2 regions of the Paenibacillus pseudetheri genome follow, and region 2 is predicted to be linked to the other one. Evidence: riboswitches for the same ligand, from Rfam matches in the RefSeq annotation. Region 2 holds a riboswitch; the other holds the start of a gene.
The links. Region 2 has a riboswitch for FMN ahead of L1028_RS05775 (DMT family transporter). Riboswitches for the same ligand answer to the same signal wherever they lie in the genome.
Positions count from the first base shown of each region.

Region 1: it holds a riboswitch for FMN, as region 2 does, so the genes downstream of both, ribD (bifunctional diaminohydroxyphosphoribosylaminopyrimidine deaminase/5-amino-6-(5-phosphoribosylamino)uracil reductase RibD) here and L1028_RS05775 (DMT family transporter) in region 2, are expected to answer to the same signal.

Region 1 covers NZ_CAKMAB010000004.1:2,980-13,814, reverse strand. Annotated here, with positions in the region: gene L1028_RS04445 (D-alanyl-D-alanine carboxypeptidase family protein) at 1-597, opposite strand, end outside; gene ytfJ (GerW family sporulation protein) at 851-1,378, opposite strand; gene L1028_RS04435 (DUF2953 domain-containing protein) at 1,463-2,176, opposite strand; gene scpB (SMC-Scp complex subunit ScpB) at 2,360-2,962, opposite strand; gene L1028_RS04425 (segregation and condensation protein A) at 2,931-3,722, opposite strand; gene ribH (6,7-dimethyl-8-ribityllumazine synthase) at 3,857-4,324, opposite strand; gene L1028_RS04415 (bifunctional 3,4-dihydroxy-2-butanone-4-phosphate synthase/GTP cyclohydrolase II) at 4,361-5,614, opposite strand; gene L1028_RS04410 (riboflavin synthase) at 5,677-6,345, opposite strand; gene ribD (bifunctional diaminohydroxyphosphoribosylaminopyrimidine deaminase/5-amino-6-(5-phosphoribosylamino)uracil reductase RibD) at 6,445-7,545, opposite strand; FMN riboswitch at 7,763-7,938, opposite strand; gene mscL (large-conductance mechanosensitive channel protein MscL) at 8,238-8,642, opposite strand; partial or broken gene L1028_RS04395 (DNA-binding response regulator) at 8,923-9,087, shown strand; gene L1028_RS04390 (LPXTG cell wall anchor domain-containing protein) at 9,179-10,835, opposite strand, start outside.
Region 2 covers NZ_CAKMAB010000005.1:3,624-14,458, forward strand. Annotated here, with positions in the region: gene L1028_RS05755 (spore germination protein) at 1-210, opposite strand, end outside; gene L1028_RS05760 (stage V sporulation protein AB) at 922-1,347, opposite strand; gene L1028_RS05765 (stage V sporulation protein AA) at 1,344-2,006, opposite strand; gene L1028_RS05770 (hypothetical protein) at 2,133-2,405, opposite strand; gene L1028_RS05775 (DMT family transporter) at 2,595-3,554, opposite strand; FMN riboswitch at 3,681-3,829, opposite strand; gene L1028_RS05780 (substrate-binding domain-containing protein) at 4,038-5,228, shown strand; gene L1028_RS05785 (N-acetylmuramoyl-L-alanine amidase family protein) at 5,436-6,938, shown strand; gene L1028_RS05790 (VOC family protein) at 6,989-7,393, opposite strand; gene L1028_RS05795 (carboxylesterase/lipase family protein) at 7,417-8,889, opposite strand; gene L1028_RS05800 (AI-2E family transporter) at 8,909-10,063, opposite strand; gene L1028_RS31625 (GNAT family N-acetyltransferase) at 10,129-10,242, opposite strand; gene L1028_RS05805 (hypothetical protein) at 10,420-10,569, opposite strand; gene L1028_RS05810 ((2Fe-2S) ferredoxin domain-containing protein) at 10,738-10,835, opposite strand, start outside.

The DNA of each region.
Region 1 (10,835 bases), on a different contig from region 2:
CGCAGTTTTCTCCTGCGTCTTCACAATCTCCTTAAATACAGGATTATGAAGGGCATAAGCCGTCAGTACAGCTAAGTCGTTAGCACTCGAATAATGGCCTTCAGCATCTAGACCATGCGGATTAGCAAAATGAGTATTTTTTAATCCGAGCTCTTCAGCCTTATTGTTCATCAGGTATACAAACCCTTCTTCAGAACCGCCGATATGCTCAGCGATCGCTGTTGCCGCATCATTCCCTGAACGCAGCATTAGGCCATACAGCATATTTTCCAGCGTCATCTCTTCACCCTGCTGTAAATAAATAGAGGAGCCTTCTTTGGCGAAGGCATTTTTTCCGACTTTAACCTTGGATGCTAAATCACCGTTCTCTATGGCGACAAGGGCGGTCATTATTTTAGTCAGACTGGCAATAAGCATAGGCTCATCTCCTCGACTGCTATACAAAATACGCCCGGATTCCACATCAATCAGCGCCGCTGCCCGTGCATGCGTAGATATGGAGCTGTTCTCCGCATGAATCAAAGTTAGCGGTGTCAGAAACAGCAGCAAAATGCTCAGTAATAAGGCGATTGGAAATTTACGGGTTATTGTCTTCATATTTATCCTCCGGATTCTTATCGGTTCTTAAGTAAAGTCATTCATTTCATGCTTATGTTGTACAAGTGTATGCGGACCAGCCTTAGGGTATGTCCTCTCCTTCACGATGTTCCACACAAAATATCCCCACAAAGTGAGGCTTTGCTTCGATGCATAATTTGTTGGGGCCCCAAATTTACTTTCTGATACGTAAAAAAGGGACATCGCCTGATGTAAGGCGATATCCCAGAGGCTATTTAAAGAATTATGTGTACTAATGTGTTGAAGCTTGTGATGTACTTGGATCAGGTTTAGGAGGTGTTTGTGTGGCTTGAGCAGTAGGTGTGGCTTGAGCAGTAGGTGTGGCTTGAGCAGTAGGTGTTGCCCCAGCTTGACTTGAGGAACTACTGCTTTGGAACATGGTTTGAATTTTGTCGATGAGCCCTGGTGTGGCATCGATGATTTTCTCGAACAAATGCGTTTGATTGTCGAGTGGCACAATGTTTACTCCATCCTTGCGAACCACTAGAAAAGCGATCGGTCTGATGGAGACACCGCCACCGCTACCACCACCAAAAGGTAGCATTTTTACACCGCCTTGGGAGTTTGATCCACTTATAGAATCCTCTACTCGATAATCACTACCCCCTGCTGCAAACCCAAATGCCACTTTACTAATCGGCAGAATAATACTACCGTCAGGTGTCTGAACTGGATCTCCAACAATCGTATTAACATCTACCATACCCTTGATATTTTCCATCGCTGTTTGCATTAGACCTTGAATAGGATGGTCGCTCATATTGTTTCCTCCTTTAATTGAGAACGATTTCTCTTGCTTCTACAGCGCTTATCATCCCCACTTCTACTCATTTGTATGTAACTTTCAATCTAAACTTTGCCCGCGGGCCTCCCTGCGTATCCGTTTTAGCAATTTTCTCCAATTACTGATTCCCCCGGTCTCTCTCAAGACACGTAGAAAAAGCTGCAACAATGCGTATACCGCGTAGGAAACAGACAATTTACCCTCACATACGAACTCCATTGAAAAAGAATGCCCATCTTGAAAAACAGGCTTCACAAACACTCGTGGATTGTGTTTCAATTTGACCCACTGCGAAATAAATCCAACGATGCTCCATTTGAGTCCCCACACGGCTCCTGATGCTATGGCAGTGTCCGCTGCATCACCTAGTGAGAAATCCGTGGACCAATCGAGCTTAGATATTTTGACATGAGATAAGGTTTGCTTAAACCATTTCTTCAATCCACGTGTGGATTTCGCTGCTAATTTTACGTTGTCCCGCCAGTGCTCAATTCTTTCTTTATCGAATTGCTCTTCCTTTACAGTATCAACACCTGTAGTCGCGGTACCCGTCTCTTTAAACTTCCCGATCACGCCTTGCTCCAATCCCTTAAAGACCAATCGGGGCAGCTCATAGTGGAGTTTGATCAGACCAAAAAGAGTCTTAACATCTAACTCGAGCAGGTCATTTTTGTCATGTTTATAGCACCGAATGCGGAAATCGATAGATGAAGACAGAACCAGGATCATTGCCAGTACCAGCAGTCCGAGGGGAATTCCAAGCCATAACGTCACGTATTTACCTCCAAGAAACCTTAATTATGGGAACCTTTGGTTTAGTATGGCAATATAAGGTGGAAAAAATTCGGGTTTTGGTTAAAAAATGTGGCTCTACAAAAAAATAGGGACTGCCCATAAACCATATGAATGGTTTATGGGCAGTCCCAGCAATACAAATTATTGCGAAATAACAAAAAACTATGGTTGCTCAATATCCTCGAACGTCATTTGAGTATCCAGCTTATTGAACAGTAGCTGCGTCTCCTCTTCCAAATTATCAGTGGATTCGAAGTTTGATGGTTCAGGCAGCTCATTCAGACTTGCGAGGCCAAAGCTCTCCAAGAATGATTTTGTAGTCCCATACAAGATTGGGCGTCCTACAGCCTCAGCACGGCCAACCTCATGGATCAAATCCTTGTTATTCAGCGTATGAATTGCACGTTCGGATTTCACGCCACGAATTTCTTCGATCTCCACCCGTGTAATGGGCTGACGATAGGCCACGATCGCCAATGTCTCTAATGCGGCTTGAGACAAGGTTGATCTTGAAGGGGAATAAGCTAATCGCTCAAAATAATGGGCATGCTCAGGCAAGGTAGCCAGCCGATAATTCCCGGCGATTTGGACTACTTGTAACCCCCGTTCCTGTGTTACATAATCCTCTTTCAGTTCTTCTAATGCACCAGCTGCAAGCTCTGGCCGCTGCTCTGTAATTTCGGCGACTTGCCGTACGGAGATCCCTTCATCACCTGATAGAAACAACAGGCCCTCAATAATCGATTTCAGCGTTTTGTAATCCATTGAAGTGTTCTCCTCCTCTCCACTCCATTACGATGTCCTCAAACAATTTCTCCTGATAGCAAAAAATCGCCTTCATTTTCATTAGTTCCAGAATCGCAAGAAAAGTTACTACGATTTCGTGCCGCGCCATTTCATCGTGAAGCAATGCTGAGAAATGGAGCCTTCCGCCCTTCCCTCTGCGCTGAAGCGCATCCGAGACATCACGTATACGATCTTTAACTGATATTTCGTCCCGGGTGATCCGTTGGTAAGAAGACCTTCTTGCCGCCTTACTTAGTGCTTTACGGAAAGCAGCTATAAGGTCGGAAGTATGTAGTCCTTTTAGCGTATGGTCAATCTCTTCAGGCACATATGGGCCCAGATCCTCCGGCTCCTTCGTAAAAATCAAGCTCCGCTCGCTCTCCATATCCATTAAATGAACAGCAATACTCTTGAATTTACGATACTCAATCAGTCGCTGAACGAGTTCAGCTCGTGGATCAAATTCATCTTCTTCGTAATATTCAAAATCATCGATCTCAATGACCGGTGGTTTGGGCAGCAATAGCTTGCTCTTTATAGATAATAGGGTTGCGGCCATCACGAGAAATTCACTCGTAATATCCAGTTCAAGCTCCTGCATACTTCGCAGGTATTCCATATACTGTTCGGTGATCTCGGCGACCGGAATGTCCTGGATGTCGATTTCCGCCTTATCAATTAAATGCAAAAGCAGATCCAGCGGACCTTCAAACGTTTCCAGCTTGTACAATACAGTCACGAAGCATCCTCCCGCCAAAAAAGTAAAGTGCAGCGCCCAAAAGGACGCTACACAAGTAGAAAGGGCTCTATAATCCATGCTTTCTTCTTATACTATAAATAAGCACGAATTCGACTGATTCGTCAATAGCTGTCTTACTTAAACAGTTTGTTAAGATTCGCCATTTCAATCGCAGCAGTCGCAGCATCCCAGCCTTTATTCCCTGCTTTTGTTCCTGAACGCTCAATGGCCTGTTCAATATTCTCAGTAGTTACTACGCCAAAAATCGTCGGCACGCCGGTTTTAAGATTGATCGCAGCTACCCCTTTAGCAACTTCATTACATACATAATCATAGTGCGTTGTAGAGCCACGGATAACGGTTCCTAAAGTGATTACAGCATCGTATTTACCGCTTTCCGCCATTTTTTGAGCGATCAACGGAATTTCAAACACGCCTGGAACCCAAGCAACATCTACCTCATCATCGTTAGCACCATGACGTTTAAATGCATCAAGTGCACCTGACAAAAGCTTGCTAGTAATAAATTCATTAAAACGTCCTACAACAACTCCGTATTTTAACCCCTCGGAAACTAAATGTCCTTCTAAATATTTCGGCATATCATTCATCTACCCTTCGTTTTTTATGGTGTGTGATTATACTTTCGAATCCTCATTTTGTTCAATGTCGTCAAAAGACAGCAAATGACCAAGTTTCGCCTGCTTCGTATGGAGATAATTAGTATTATCCTTATTCTCTGGCATTTGAATTGGCACTCGCTCAACAACTTCCAACCCATAACCTTCCAACCCTTTGATCTTTCGAGGATTGTTCGTTAAGAGACGAATTTGACTGATACCTAAATCCTTCAGAATTTGTGCTCCAATCCCGTAATCACGCAAATCTGCTGGAAAACCAAGCTTTAGATTGGCATCTACAGTATCGAGTCCTTCTTCTTGAAGCTTGTAGGCTTTAAGCTTATTAATAAGACCAATGCCTCTGCCTTCTTGACGCATATAGAGCAACACGCCTCTACCAGCAGCTTCGATCTGCCGAAGTGCTGCTTCAAACTGGGGACCACAATCGCAGCGATGGGAGTGGAATACGTCACCCGTCAAGCATTCGGAATGTACACGTACTAACACTGGCTCATCACCGGAAATATCGCCCTTCACTAATGCTACATGTTCTTTATCATCCACTTCATTTGTATAGGCAATGGTCTGAAACTCACCGAAATCAGTAGGCAGACGTACAGACACCTCGCGATTGACGAGCTGTTCCTTCTCGTTCCGATAGTGAATAAGATCTTTGATGCTGATCAGCTTAAGATCATGCTTCTTAGCAATCTCTACCAGATCAGGCAACCGGGCCATTGAGCCATCTTCTTTGATGATTTCACAAATCACACTGGCTGGATATGCGCCACACATACGGGCTAAATCAACAGCAGCCTCTGTATGTCCGGAACGGCGCAGTACGCCACCTTTCTTCGCAATCAGCGGGAACATATGGCCAGGTCTACGGAAATCAGATGGCTTCGCTTTAGGGTCAATCATGGCCTTTACAGTCAAGGATCTTTCCCCCGCTGATATACCAGTAGTTGTATCTATATGGTCAACAGATACAGTAAAGGCTGTGCCGTGATTATCTGTATTGTGGCTGACCATAGCCTGCAGTTCAAGCTCTTCCGCACGCTCTGCGGTAATTGGCATGCAGACCAAACCACGTCCCTCAGTGATCATAAAATTGATGACTTCTGGTGTCGCCCGTTCAGCAAGAGCTATAAAATCCCCTTCATTCTCACGATCTTCATCATCCACCACGATGATGACTTTGCCGCGCATTAAATCATATATCGCTTCTTCAATCGGATCTAAGACACTATCCTTCGTCGATTGCTCGCTCATGATCCTAACCTCCTAATAGCTTTACGAAGGATTATTTCCTTCTTCGTATGCGTACTCATTATTTAAACAAATCCGTTTGCCGCCAAGAAATCACGACTAATCCCGGAGCTGCTATCACTTTCTTCATCCGGTGCAGCTGAGCCATAATGAAGAAGATGATCTACATATTTGCCCAGGACATCACACTCAATATTTACACTATCTCCTGCCCGCTTATAAGTTAGCACAGTTTCCCCTAGCGTATGCGGAATAATGGATACAGTAAGCGATGAAGCCGTCGTCTTTACTACTGTTAAGCTAATGCCATCAATCGTGATCGACCCTTTAGGGATAATATATTTAAAAAGCGATTTGCGATCCGGCGCAATCTCATAGACTACTGCATTCTGATCACGTTTTACGCTTTTGATGACAGCAGTGCCATCTACATGCCCCTGAACAATATGACCTCCAAATCGACCACCGGCTGCCATTGCTCGCTCTAGATTCATCCGACTGCCAGGACGCAACTCCTTCAGGTTACTGTTTCGATAGGTCTGAGGCATGACATCCACTGTAAAATAGTTCTCGCCTAAAATAGTCGCTGTAAGACAGACGCCATTAACCGATACGCTATCACCAATCTTCAAATCATCCATGATGACGGAAGCGGCAATGTTTAGCACCATCATTTCTCCACCGGTGGAGACACTTCTCAGAGTGCCAACTTCTTCGACTAATCCAGTGAACATGCTTTCCCTCCTTAAAGTTTTGTGAGCTTAACTTCAAAGGAAATACTCCGTGCAAAACTCGCTTCGGAAGCATACGATTAAGTTTTGAAACCATTCACTTTAGCGTACCGGAGTACCGCTGATACATACATTATCTCCGAGCACTTTTACTTCCAATCCCTCCAGAGAAATCGCATCCTTCATCAGCTCTACACCAGGAAATACGAACGTCCCTTTCGCTTCAGCACCACCGCCAACAATCTTTGGAGCGAAAAAGAGAATCACTCGATCAACTAGCCCACTCTCCAGCATCGCACCATTTAGCGTGCCTCCGCCTTCAAGTAAAATCGATCCAATTTCCATTTCACCAAGCGTGACCATAGCAGCCTTCAAATCTACCCGTGGTCCTGCTCCGCTAACAATGATTTGCACACCTGCTTGAAGAAGTGCTGCTTTCTTTTCAGCATCTGCGGCTTCAGTTGTCACGATGATCGTAGGCGCTAGACCGTCACTTACAACTGCTGAATCCAAAGGAATACGTAGTCCAGAATCAATCACAATCCGTATCGGGTTAATACCCGGCACTTCCGTTCTTGTCGTCAGTGAAGGATTATCTGCAATAACTGTGTTCACACCGACCATAATTCCCTGATGCCGATGCCGCAGTGTATGTACGATCTCCCGCGCTTCTCCATTTGAAATCCATTTACTGTCACCAGATTTGGTAGCTAGGTTACCATCCAGCGTGCTGGCACTTTTGAGCGTGACAAAAGGCTGTTTTGTCAAAATATACTTGATAAAACGCTCATTCAACCGCAGCGCACGTTCACGCAGCAACCCTACTTCTACTTCAATGCCATGCTCACGCAGCATTTGAACGCCGCGACCCGCAACCTGAGGGTTAGGGTCTTCACAAGCGACAACCACTCTGGCTACTCCCTCGTCGATCAGCCTTTGGCTACAGGGCGGAGTCTTGCCATAGTGACTGCACGGTTCCAGTGTTACGTAGGCAGTGCTGCCCTGTGCTTGACCGGCCGCCATATTCAAGGCATGAACCTCAGCATGACCAGTTCCGCGCTGCAAATGAGTTCCAAGTCCAATCATCGCTCCATTCTTTACAACAACACAGCCAACAACAGGGTTAATTCCCGTCTGTCCTTGGGCCCGTTCTGCCATATCCAGCGCTAACGACATATAAAACTCGTCATTCATATTATCCATCTCGTTCCCCCTATCCACTTACTGTCTATCTAATGCGTAAAAACAGAAAAACCCATCTCATTCTCCAGGAGGAGTAAAGATGGGTTATGCGAGAGTTTATCGGCAGTCCAAATAAAGTGTGCGTAAATAACCGTCAAAACCGACGGCAATTGTGAAATATCGCACATAATAAATGAAAACACTGCAGTCCACCTGTCTATTACAGACAAGCGGTTAACCTCTCCTTCTTCCATCCAGACTATACTGTCGGTCCCGGAATTTCACCGGGTCCACCGTTCGCGTCAACAACGCGAGCCGGGTAGCGGACTAAGTGTGGTAGATACACTTAATAAATAAGCACTCTACAACAACATCACCGCCGGTAGGGAATTACACCCTGCCCTGAAGGATTGATCCTTTATTTAATTGAGGTTCAAGTTTTCCTTACTAACAAAATTATCACTTACACCTTCGAAATGCAAGTGCGTTTTATATATTTACTTAAAATTTGTAACTTAATTCTAAGAGGTATGGTGATTACAAGAAGAAATGACATGGTTTTATATTAACAAATTCTCACGAGGATTCGGCTCTATCTTATACATCCATCCCTTTCGTTGGGCTAAGCCCATTCCATAAAATTACGTAAAAAGAAGAAAACCAAAAAGCGCCTGCACTGTATCTCTAAGCGCTTTTTGGTTTTCTTTTTCCAATTACAATCCGCGTTCTTGTTGTTTCAACAAATCACGAATTTCCGTTAGCAATACGATATCTTCTGCGGGTGCCGGCGTCTCCACCACTTCAACTTTAACGGCTTCTTTGCGCTGGAATTTATTAGCCAGTTTAATTACCATAAAGATTGAGAAGGAAATAATAAAGAAATCAACTACCGCCTGCAAAAATTGCCCATAAGGGATAATTAGTTCATTATGCATAACCATGACACTTAGAGCCCGATCCTTCAGATCTATACCACCTGTTATCAAGCCAACAATTGGCATAATGATGTCAGATACTAATGAAGTCACAATCTTACCAAAAGCTGCTCCAATAACGACAGCAATGGCTAAATCTAGTACATTCCCCTTCAGGGCAAAAGCTTTAAACTCTTTCCACATCTTCCAATTCTCCTCCAACCTATTGAATTTGAAATTATTATAGCATAGCCGCTTCCCAAATCTTAAGGCTTGTTAAGAATTCTCCTGTTAAATAAAGATTACGTCGTATGCTATACAGACAACTTTCTCCAACAATTAATCTCTGGTATCTGGGCAACTATATGATAGCTTTATGTTATTTTTGTTGTAGTATGATTACTTTACAAGCAAGAAAGGACGCTGAATCATGCACAACGCAACACCGCTCTTGGTTGGCGACGAAGCCGAGATTATTAAACTCATGCAGATCCATCTGGAGAACGAGAGATACCGCCTGTTGACTGAATTTCCGATTATTATGTTATCTGCTAAGGGGCAGGGACTAGATAAAATCACTGGACTCAGTGTAGGTGTGGATGATTATGTTACTAAGTCCTTTAGTCCGCTGGAGCGAGTGATTGATGTTTGTGGAGATTTTTCGAGTTTTTAACAACCATAATAAAGCACCCGACATTTTTTGCCGGATGCTTTTTTTTATTTCTATCTCGATTTACTAACTACCTGTTTCCCCTCCGTTTGAACTTACGGTTTAGAATAAAGCCAATGGCTATTAATCCGATACCTGTCATATAGAGCGGTGCAGGGCTACTTTCTCCCGTCTTTGGAAGCTGAGGGGCAATTGAAGTGCCGTTGTTCACTGTACCTTTCGGTACTTCCTCATCAACAATGTCGACGTCACCCAATGGAACATTTTCATCTGTAATAACTAAATCCGGAATTTCTACCACTTCTGATGTCGCGGATTCCAGACCAGTCGTATTCCCAGGGCCAGCAGGTACTGCCGGATCATTAATGATTACTCCTGGCACCAGTGAACTCGCAGGTGTAGGTATCAACGGACCTCCTGGGGTTCCTGAGGTTGGTGTTGACGTAGGTGCTGCTGTCGGTGCTGTTGACGGAGTAGCCGTTGGTTCCGTTGAAGCTGATGGTGTTGCGGTTGGCACTATAGTTGGTTCTGGCGTTGCAGTAGGCGTAGAGTCAACTGCTTTTTGATTCGTAATTACGAGTTGATTCGTTGATGAAGAATGAATGGACACTGGATGCTCTGTAGAATCAAGTACATAGCCACTAGGAGCTGTCGTCTCAATCAATACGTAGTTACCCAACCATAATTTATTGAATGTTGCTGTACCTGCGGAATCTGTGGTTAAGCTATTAATAAATACCCGGTCTGAGCCGTTTAGACGATAGAGTGCAAAAGTCGCATCTCCCAGCGTCTTTAAGTTGTCCTCTGCATCCAGCTTCTTGATCATCAAGGAGCCTCTAACCCCGCTGCCTGATCCTGATCCACTCGACACACCGACGATAATTTCTTTAGAAGATTCTTTGCTTATTTCGATAACATTAAAACCACTGAAACGAACAGTATTAATAACTTTGTCTCCTGTATTCGCCATAATCAGGGATTGATAGTCGAGAATATAAGGTTTACTAATCTCCTTGGCGAAGCTTAAATCAAACGACTGCTTGCCGTCTACATCCGTTTTTATTTCTACGCTGTAATCGATACCCTGAATCAATTCAGGTCCGCTTTTTGTTACATCCCCGTTTTCAGCTACGTTTGTAGGATACAGATGGAATGAATCCTGCAGCAGAATCTGATTAGCACTAGGAATATCTTTGATTAACGCATTCTTCACAGTAGACTGACTACGATTAATTTGAATGCTCCAATCAATTTTTTCGCCATTCTGAACACCATTTTTCAAGAGATATTCGTCTCCATATGGAATCTTTACGGTAGCGTTCAAATCCTTGGATACCTTTTTGGTCCCATCATAGAGATTGGCTTTATTATCAATAGCAGTGCCGATAACTTTGCCTTCAAGACTGATATGAAATTCTATATAATAAGCGGACTTAATAGCATCTGTAAAAGAGAGCTTCAGCTCATTTTTACCATTAACACTGTAAGTGTATTTGCTACTGTTTACCTCGACACCTTTCGTTGGGTCTCCATTCTTAGCAACATTCATGGTGTACACTTTCAGCGATCCAGGAACCAGGGTTTGACCCGATTTCAAAATATCCACGACCTCTGGCTCTGCAACCGTTTTGTTATTATAGTTGATCCCTAATGTCCAAGCTATTTCTTTAGTCGAAGCATTATAGGAACCAAATTTCAAGCCATTACTTTTCACTTCATCTCTTGGG
Region 2 (10,835 bases):
CAGTCCCATTACCTCAGTAAGTGTTTGTTTCGTATCTTGCAGGGACGTTGAGATCTCATCACTACCTTGCCAGTAAATGACAGATTCTTTTAACGAGTTGGAGTGCTCGCGATCCCGTTTCTTTTGTAGCCTGCCGCTTCCCTTTTGATTGCTAATGTCTTGTGACTCTTGTTGCGCTTGCTTCTTAGATGGTTTGGACTTTTGCGTCACTTTGGCTTGAGATTCTTCACCGGACTCTGTTGCGGACTCTGATCCGCTTGCTTGTTGAGTATTCTGAGCTTGCGTCTCATCTTCGGATTCCGGGTCTGAATCTAAGCCGAATAACCTGGCAAAAAATCCTTTACTAGGCTCATTCTGCTCCTGATTCCCGAGCTCATCTGACGCCTCTGCATCCTGTTGCCCAGAATCCGGCTGAGCTGATGCTTCGGTGCTCTGCTCTGCTGCCCCTAGCTCATCTGATGCTTCTACATCCTGCTGCCCGGAATCCGGCTGTTCAGATACTTCAGCGCTTTGCTCTTCTGCCCCTAGCTCATCTGACGCCTCTGCATCCTGCTGCCCGGAATCCGGCTGTTCAGATACTTCAGCGCTTTGCTCTTCTGCCCCTAGCTCATCTGATGCTTCCGCGTCCTGCTGCCCGGAATCCGGATGAGCTGACGCTTCGGGGCTCTGCCCTTCTTCCCCTAGCTCCACAGAAGCTTCTGCATCCTGCTGTCCTTGACTTGGATCAGCTGCTGTAGTATTTTCCGCCGGATCTGCGTCTTCACTGGTCATAGAAGCTCCGTTAGTCTCCGTGTGATCAGCAACTAAATCCTTTGCAGTATTCTTCATTGCTGCGGCAGCCGCAGCGTTTTCTTCCTGATGATCCTCTTCTGGCACAAAATCACCGCTGTGAATAAATTTGCTCATTCTATAACCCCCCGTTTACTGTCGGTATACAAACCAGTCGAACAAAGAACCCGCGACCTTCCCGCTTACCATCGCCATTAACAGCCCGAACAGATAATGTGCCATGTTCAAGCGTTTAGCAAGTATCGGCAGCACATTTAATACCTCGGTCAATGCTGCAGCGAGCATCCCGACAAAAATCCCGTCAAAAAGTCCTATACCAAGTTCAACTAAAGGACCTGAGGATATTTTCCAATTCCAAAAATCACTTACGGTCCCTAGCAATGATCCGGCTACCATCGCACCCTCGTACCAATGTACTTTATCGTAAGAAGAAGTTAATTGAGCCAGACGGGGCACCATATCGAGAACCACAAATAAAGCGATCACACCGCCACCTACAGCGATCCCCCCTGCAATACCCAGCAGCAAATTCAACCCTAGTGTTATAGGTGCCGTCATCTTCCGTCCTCCACGTTCTCTGGTTGATTTTCTCCACGGCGCCTCATTTTGCTATACTCCTCATTGATGACGTATTGGTCGATATTTTTCTGATACAGGTACATTTCCACTTCTAGCGGTGTAGGCTCTTCATTCCACTTTTTCTTAAATAAATGGTTGAAAAAAATGACCATCCCAAAGCCGATTCCTACAGAATACGCAATCTGAAATACAACCGGATGTTCATCCCGATGACCGGTTATCATCTCCACAATTCGGATTTGAACCTCCTGCATGTTTACATCAGCATGAAAATTCATGATGGTCAGCGCAGACCCAAAGAACAATAGCAGCCACACTAAAACAAACATCGCTACTGAAGGCTTCCGCCTCTCCACCGAACTTTCAATCTGCACAATCGTTCTGCCTTCACCGATCGGCTCAATGTCCGCTTCGGGCACAAGCTCATAAATGCGGGGAATAACTATCAGAAGATCAATCAAAATTAGATTGCCGTCACTTTGCTCTGGCTTCATTAGCAAAATTGATTCCAGCGACTCTTTCAGCTCTGGCTCCGCGATCAAAAATGCAATATCACCCAATGTGACACCTTTACCTTTGGGCACCGTCACCCGGTTCTTAAGCTGTATATAGATGGCGGGAGCAGAATGTTGTTTCATCCGCATTCCTCCTAAAGGTTGTGGTCAAGTAGCTCCGGTGCAAGATAACGGTAGTATGGGAGCAAAGCCTTATTTTTACTCTTGAAGCTCTGAATCAATTCCCAAAGATGCTGAAATGTTGAATTTTCATTGATATCGGGAATGCTTAAGCTCCATATTGCTCTCTACTTGATTCTGAAAAAAACTGAGCTGATTGCTGTTCGAAGTATTTAACTCCGTACGCAGCACATCCGTGGTCGTCTTATTGGAATAGAAATAAAGGATCGTAATAGGAATCAGCATGATGACAATGATACTCACGATTTTGGTAAAATAAATTTCAATTGTACAAATAATCTTCATTAACACATAGATAATTTCTCCCTGCAAAATGAGGTAGACAGGTGATAGCTTGTTCAAGCACTGTTATCATCCTCTCTATTGTAAAGGCTTAAATTATTGCGCTATATGCTACGTACCAAACATTTCTGCAGTTTTTGCAGTCTAATGTATTGTAGCGACATACAAAAAGGGATGATCCGAAAGCCACTAGGCATTCCAGTCATCCCTTTATACTTTATTTAGTTCAATCTATAAATCAAAGTCTGTTCAGAGCGTTTGTGCTTTAGATTGTTGACTCGATATGAAGAATAAAGCGGTCCAGATCAGCGCAAACCCGATAATTTGCGGTAGCGTGACGAGCTGCTGGAATACGATCCAGTTAATAATTACTCCCGTCATAGGAAAGCTTAGTTCAGCCAATGTAGCGAAAGAAGCTTTGGTAGTGCTGAGTCCTTTGTAATACATTAGCATGCTGAGTAGTCCTGGCAGCAAAGCCTGCAGCAACAAATTAATAGCTATGGCAGCAGATGCACCAAATCCACCATTAATCTGCCAAGGAGCACCTTCTAATGTGGTGATAACGAAAAGCAACGGCAGTGCCAATATAAATCTTAGGGAAGTCACTGTCTCATATTTCATTGACCCAAGCAGATAACGCCCCATTACGGTCGAGCCACCCCACAATGCGGCCGCTCCTAAGGCCATCAGACTGCTAACACCGATAAAGTTGTTCACATGTCCGAAAGGAATACTCCAGCCAAAGGTCAGCAGATAGGTTCCTACCAGTGCCACAATAATGAGGATTCCGAAATTTTTAGGCAGACGTTCTTTAAGAATTAAGGCTGCAAGACCGATAGCGAATATCGGCTGAAGCTTTTGAAGCAACAGCACAGCATTTAAATCCCCACTGGAGAGTGCCATCGTAAATAGAATTGTCGCCCCGGCAGAACCTCCCCAGGAAACAATTAGCAAAGCTCCAATCTGGCGAAATCCAATGCCTTTTAGCTCCGCCCGGTGACGCCAAAGAACAGGGGAAGCAGCCAAGAAAAGCACCACATGCTCCAAAAGAACAATTTGCGATGAGGTCAAAGATTTTAAGAGGATAATACGAAAGAGCGGATCAACGCCCCATAGTGCTGCACCGAACACAACGAGCCAAAACCCACTGCGTAACGGTGACGTGCTGCTTACCTTATTTGCTGATGATGAAACTGTTACATTACTCATAATTCCATTCTCCTTGTCGATACAAACCCTCGATAAGAGACCAAAAACCCCCGAATCACCATAAAAGGTCGACTCGGGGGCATTATCAATAAAGACGTAGAGGATAGACTCCTAGCGCCTTTATCTTATGATCCTCTCCCATCCGGACTTTACCGTCGGCTCTGGATTCACACCAGATCAGTCACTTCTCTGCAAGCAGAACAAGTGAGTCGCGGGCTCAGTTCGCTTTGAACATTACCGCCGGTTGGGAATTTCACCCTACCCCGAGAATCTTGTATTCCGTTGTTTTTTTCACAATCTCAGAATAAACCTCTTCTTGCCATTCGTCCAGTACTTTATGAAAATATACATAAAATTTTCATGTATCACAACTTTTCTTACATATTTTTATCGTTATTGTTCTACTGTCTCATCCAAAAAAATCTGTATAATGAAATTATGTTTATTCTTCCATAGTTTAGGAATTTTTCTAAGGAGGTTGTTATGAAAGAATCATTTGGGATGAAGGGGTCATTCTGGACGAAGTTATTGTTCTCCTTTTTTACTGTCGGAGTCATAGCTTTTTTAGGATTCATAGGTTCGATAATTACCGCGCTTTACGGGGGACTAATGTTTTATACTCCACTTGTGGCGATTTTATCTGTTGTGATAGCTATTTATGCTGTACTCCTTATATTTAATGTGTTGTCCCGAAAAACAAGCAATATTGTATTGCTATCCATCCTCGGACTTAGTGTGCTCGTAACCGCAGCATATGAGATCAAACAAGCATATATCAACAGCATTGCCACAGTCGATGATCGAGAGGTTAATCTGGTACAATACGAACCTTTTGCTGAGAATACCAAAGCAGTAACTTTAGATAAACCTTCTACATATCGTATCGATAACGACTTACCAAAATTGGATGGCGCAACCGCACTTTACCCACTGTATTCAGCTTTCGTGCAATCTGCTTATCCTGCGGCCAGTTATAATCCATATGATTTTCAAACAAGTCAAGTGATTTGCAGTAGTACACCGGAAGCTTACAAAAGACTAATTGAAGGTGAAACTGATATTATTTTTGTCGCTGCTCCTTCTCTTGCCCAACAGAAACATGCGAAACGAAAAGGCGTCGAGCTGAAGCTCACACCCATCGGCCGCGAGGCTTTCGTATTTTTTGTGAATAAACGAAACGAAGTAACTAGACTTTCCACCGCCCAGCTTAAAGATATCTACGCAGGCAAGATCACCAATTGGAAAGATGTAGGCGGAGCTAATAACCGTATTCGCGCTTTTCAACGGCCAGAGGATAGTGGGAGCCAGACGATGCTGCAAAAGTTTATGGGAGACACTACACTCATGACACCACCTAAGGAAGACGTGGCGGATATTATGAGCGGAATCATTAAACAAACCTCCAGCTATCGCAATTATAAAAATGCACTCGGGTACAGCTTCTTATTTTACGCCTCAGAAATGAATCAAAGTGGGGAAATTGCCCTACTCGCCATCGATGGTGTTAAGCCCGACAAGGAGAGTATTCGCAGTGGACAATACCCTTTGGCTACAGAATTTTATGCCGTGACTGTTGGAAGTGACAACCCTAATATTCAACCCTTTCTAGATTGGATGCAATCTGCTCAGGGTCAGGAATTGGTAGAAAAAACGGGTTATACTTCTTTGAAATAAAATATTGTTAGGGAAAGAGAGCTAACTCAAAAGTATGGGGAAGCTCTCTTTTCGCTTTTTATACCGAAATTTTCCCTTTTTCACTCTAAAGGAGCGCAACTTTTGGAAACTATTGTCGTTTAAGATTTATATAAGCTGAAACTGCATCATAGGAAGAAAAAGTAAGAATTGCTAGAAACCAAGAAACGGGGATGGTAGGGATTGCAGATGAAGAAGTTTGGTTTTTTGGCGTTACTGCTGCTTTTGTTGGTGCTAGTTTATCCAGGAACTGGTTATGCCGGCTCTGCAGAGACACACATCAATCTAGACGGCAATGATCTTAAGATTTCAAAAGAAGCACAGGTTCAAATTGTAAATGGAAGCGTGATGGTTCCACTTCGCCTCGTTACGGAGCAGCTTGGTTACACTGTGAAATGGGATAATGTGACTAAGACTGCAACCATTGAGCAAAAGGGAACGACATTAAAGCTTATCGTGAATAATGCGATGGCAGAGGCTTCGGGGAAACAGATTAAACTGGACAACCCTCCTTTTCTGAGTGGCAACACGACCCTCGTCCCTTTAAGATTTGTTGGCGAACAGACAGGAACTACTGTCGGTTGGGATAATGTGGCCAAAACGGTCTACTTAACTTCTCCAGTACCAGAGATTGGCGGAAGCGATCCGGAAATTACAGTTCCAGACACTTCTGTAACCGCACCCTCTGATAATGGATCCAATGGTAACACAGCAACTGACGGAAATTCCTCAACGGCTGCAGTCACAAATCTTAGCTTTGTTGATAATAAACTAATCGTTGCGGTGAACGGTAGTGTAACACCTAATGTATTCACAATGACAGATAAAGACCGAATTGTCGTAGATTTACCGAACACCAGCTTTGGTGACAGCTTTCATCAGAACCTTTCTGTCGAAAAAAGCCAAAGTGGGCAGTTGACGATTACCGAATATCCTAACGTCTCAACCATTCGTTATTCATTATTCAGTAGTTCTCCCTCTACGATCCGGATCGTGATTGATCTGAACAGCGCGAATAACTACAGTGTTACGAATGCTAACGATGGACTTATTATAGTGGATCTAAATGGGACAAGCACAAGCACCACGCCTCCTGCAACCACTGTACCTGAAGTACCGGTCACCACGCCTCCACCTTCTACCGGCAACACAGACAAGAAGATAATCGTTATTGATGCAGGGCATGGTGGGAAAGATCCTGGAACTGGTAGTAACCGCAAAGAGAAGGATTTCACCTTGCCAACAGCACTAAAAATTGCAGAATTACTAAAGAAAGAGCCAAATATCGAGGTTGTGCTCACTCGAAGTGATGATACATACCCGACTCTACAGGACAGATCTAACCTCGCCAATAAGGTAAAAGCAGATTTGTTCATCTCTGTTCATGCCAATAGTATCCCGGTGGGAAGTAAGAGCAATCCTAGTGGTACAGAGACCTATTACACACGTAAAGATAGTTTATTATTCGCGCAAACCGTTCATAAGTATCTTACTGTTGCTACAGATCTTCAGGATCGAGGGGTTCGTCAAGCGAATTATCATGTAACAAGAGAAACTAAAATGCCAGCCATTTTATTAGAATGTGGTTACTTAAGTAATACCAAGGACGAAGCATTACTCTTCACGGTGGATGTACAGAATAGGATAGCCGAAGCAGTAGTTCTAGGGATTAAGGAGTATTTAGGTCGATAGAAAAAAGGGGAGCTCATTAGCCATATTGGCTGAGAAGCTCCCCTTTCTGTTTATTCTTGTTTGTTATTCCAAACGCTCATTCGTTCTCTAAGATTGGAGGTATGCAGCTCTAACTGTATCCCGTCTGGGTCTAGAAAGTTAACCGTCCAGCCTAGTCCCCGTTTAACAGGCCCTCTAATCAATCGTACTTCGTGAGCTTGCAATACCTGAACAGCTTCCTCGAAATGTTCTTCTGCTACGCTGAAGGCAATGTGATCTATCCCAATTACACTACCTATGGATTCAGTAAATTCAGGCTTTTCAATTAGGCAAATCCAGGCGCTTCCCCATTCCAGATAGGCATCTGTATTCCCTTTATGGATTAGCTGAAGACCCAGAATTCCTATATAGAAATCTAAAGAATTCGCTAGATTCCTAACATTCACAGTTACATGGTTAAACCCTTCTACCCACATCAACGTTCAGCCTCTCAAGCTTTTTAAGCTAGCATAGTGGCAATTCTTTTGCGTTTCTCTGATTCAGGATCATAAACTACTTGCGTATCTTCATCAAAGATCAACGTAGCACGTTCTTCCAAGTTGTATCTTGGCCATAACACTTCAGTAGTTGCTGGATTTCCTCGATGAGCAAAAGCAATCCAGGCATCATGCATAACTTCTGCCAGCTTCTGCATATCTGGATGAATATCTGCCCTAAGATGTGTTAGATGAGAGAGATTATTAAAAACATAGACAATCTCAGCGCTATGCACAGCTTTGTTTAACATCGGATGACTTGGGATCGTCCCGTCAAAACGGTACATCCATACAGGTGCATACTTCAATTGACTTTCCGCCAAGGTGACCGACGTTCCCCAGAAATATAGATCTGTTAGAATCTCGGCTTGCCCCTCCCAGGTGGAAGAATAGTGGCTGGCAATCTCCTTCAGACTTCCTGTCCCCATCATCTGCTCCAGTGCCTTAAGGGATTCGTCAAAATCTGCCTCTGGTGCTTCTGCTCTGAAGAACAAGTTGCCTTCATCACGATTGGTTCCAATCAGCAATGGAATATCACATGCCACTCCATCTTTCACAGCCTGTGCTGGTTCTACGGGAAGCGTATTCCCGTCAACGACCGGCTGAAATAACATGCCGATTGAACCTCCAGTTAATTTCTTTGTCATTCGTGCGGCTGCTTCAATAATTTGTTCAGAGGAAAAGGTATGGAGAAGGCTGGTATCGCCATCTGGAGCAATCCCTAATTCAGCTAGCAGAGCTGCTGCAATGTACTTTCCCTGCTCTGAGGGAAGCGTCTGAGCCGCCCCACTTTGCATGATCGCATGTGTGAACAATCCCTTTGCTGCTGGCATCGCCAAAAGAGCTGCGATACTCATACTCCCTGCAGACTCTCCGAATACGGTTACTCGCTGCGGGTCCCCTCCAAAAGCAGCAATATTCAGCTTTACCCATTCTAATGCAGCGATTTGGTCCAATAAACCCTGGTTAGAAGCAAATTCTTGACCAAAAGGAGACATATGTATGAATCCAAACGGACCCAGCCGATAGTTGATTGTCACTAAGATAACTTTGCCGTGTTCAGCAAAGCTTGTGCCGTCAAATTGCGGCTGACTTCCAGCCCCGGTCACAAACGTACCACCGTGAATCCAGACCATAACAGGCAGCGGCTCATCATAAGCCGCTGGTGTCCAAATATTTAGATACAAGCAATCCTCTGAATGAAGCGGTGTCTTGCCACCAAATCGAGTCCCTCTCGTATCCGCTGGCTGATGGCTAACTGGACCAAATTCAGAAGCATCTCTAATTCCGCTCCAAGCTTCTGGTGGCTGCGGCGCACGAAATCGAAGCTCTCCAACTGGCGGAGCGGCAAAAGGGATTCCACGCCAAACGTTCACGCCACCCTCTCCTCGTCCTTGAAGCTTACCGTAGGAGGTAACTGCTATCGGTCCTACCATTACATTTCACCCTTCCATATTATTCCTTATTATCTTCAATTTGCTTATACAATCCGGACTGGAACCGGAACCATTGAAAAATATGTGTAAATACGACCTTGAGTACCGCGTAACCAGGGACTGCAAGGATAATGCCAAGAACGCCGAACATTTTACCTGCAAAAATAATCACAAAAATGATAGTGATCGGATGAATCTTCAGCGATTTGCCCATAATCTGTGGAGAGATAAACTTCCCTTCAATCAGCTGTACAGCCGTCCAGACGATGATCATCTTCAGCAGCATAAAAGGTGAAGTAACCATGGCCACTATTAAGGCTGGTGTAATTGCAATTGCCGGACCCAAATAAGGAACAACTGCTGTACAAGCAGCGGCAATGGCAAGGACAAGTGAATACTCCAGACCAATAATCAAATAGCCAATATAGAGCAGCGCACCAATGCAGCAGCTTACTATAATTTGCCCTCGAATATAGGAAGATACCTGGGCGTTCATTTCCGACATTACCATCCGAGTCTGCGGCTGCAGCGCGGTAGGTACAAATTTCAAAATGTAATCTGGCAATCTTTTTCCATCACGAAGCAAGTAGAATAGAATAAACGGTGTCGTCACCACCGCCAGCACAATCTCCGTAACGGCTCCGACGAAGCTCCCTACGCCTGTTAGCGCATTATTCAGAATAGAAGTGCCCCAAGCCGTAATTTTACTGGTAATTTCACTTAGGTTGGTTCCTATACTATCTTGAACTTGACCAAAGAATTCGCTACCCGTCAGATTCATAAATCGTTCCTGGATCAAGTCACTATACCTTGGAAACTCGTCAATTAAACCAGATAATTGCGTTCGAAGAATCGGAATCACCATTACCAGAATCAACGTAATAATACCCGCAATTAACAGATAAAGAATGATGATTGCATACACACGTTTCATCCTGAATCTTTTTCCCATTAGGTCTACTAGCGGATTCAGCAAGTAATAAGCGATACCCGATAGTAACAATGGTGCAGCCACTGTGTGCAGCAATACAGATAAAGGCGTAAAAATAAACGGTATCTTTGAGAACACCAGGATAGTTACCCCAGTTAACAATAAAATAAGTAAGGTTACCACAAATTTATTGTTCAGAAAAAACTTTTTAAACTTCCCCGGCCACACCTGTAGCCTCTCCATCGAACCCTCTCCCCCATGCGCCACCTTATATGAAGTGTTATTTTATTCACTTTTTAATAGCATAGTCAACGATAGGGGCGCAAGTCAAATTTGATATCCGCAATTCTGCCCGCCTCCACAAAACCAATCGATTGATATACTTTGTTGGAAACCGGGTTTTTGGCATCCGCATAAAGCATTGGTATTACCCCTTCATGAAGCAATTGTGAACATATTTCTGCATGAATTCTGCAATCGTAGTGATGTATTCTTCAGTCGCAAGCCGTAAGTATCCTCCAACATTTGAGGGCTTCTTTACGACTAGGCAGTGATAAGCCTCAAGCATCATATATGTATGAAAAGTTTCTTCATGTAATTCACAAAAAGATTCCGCAAACCACTGCGCCGTTTCTGATTAAGAGCGTCTTCATTTCACGAATTCGATGAATCAAATTATATTGAACCTCATCTCTTGCAACATCCTTCTGATCCAGAACATGATCATCCACTGTAAACCTCTTAAACATGTCTATTCCCCCTAGATCTTCCTTTCATTCAATCATAATCCTCTACTAAACAAAAAGAAACGAAGTTGCTTTCCTGAAAAGACAAAAAAATACCGCCAGTGAATTGACGGTACTTCAATCATTTCTGCTTAGATTTCACTTAGCTGCAAAGCTTCGATCAGTGGACAGTTATTTTTTCTTCTTTCCTTTAGCTCCCTTATCATCTGCAGCCATCAGCTGACCATCATATGTATACAGCAGATGATCTTCAAGTCTCTCGCCCTGTA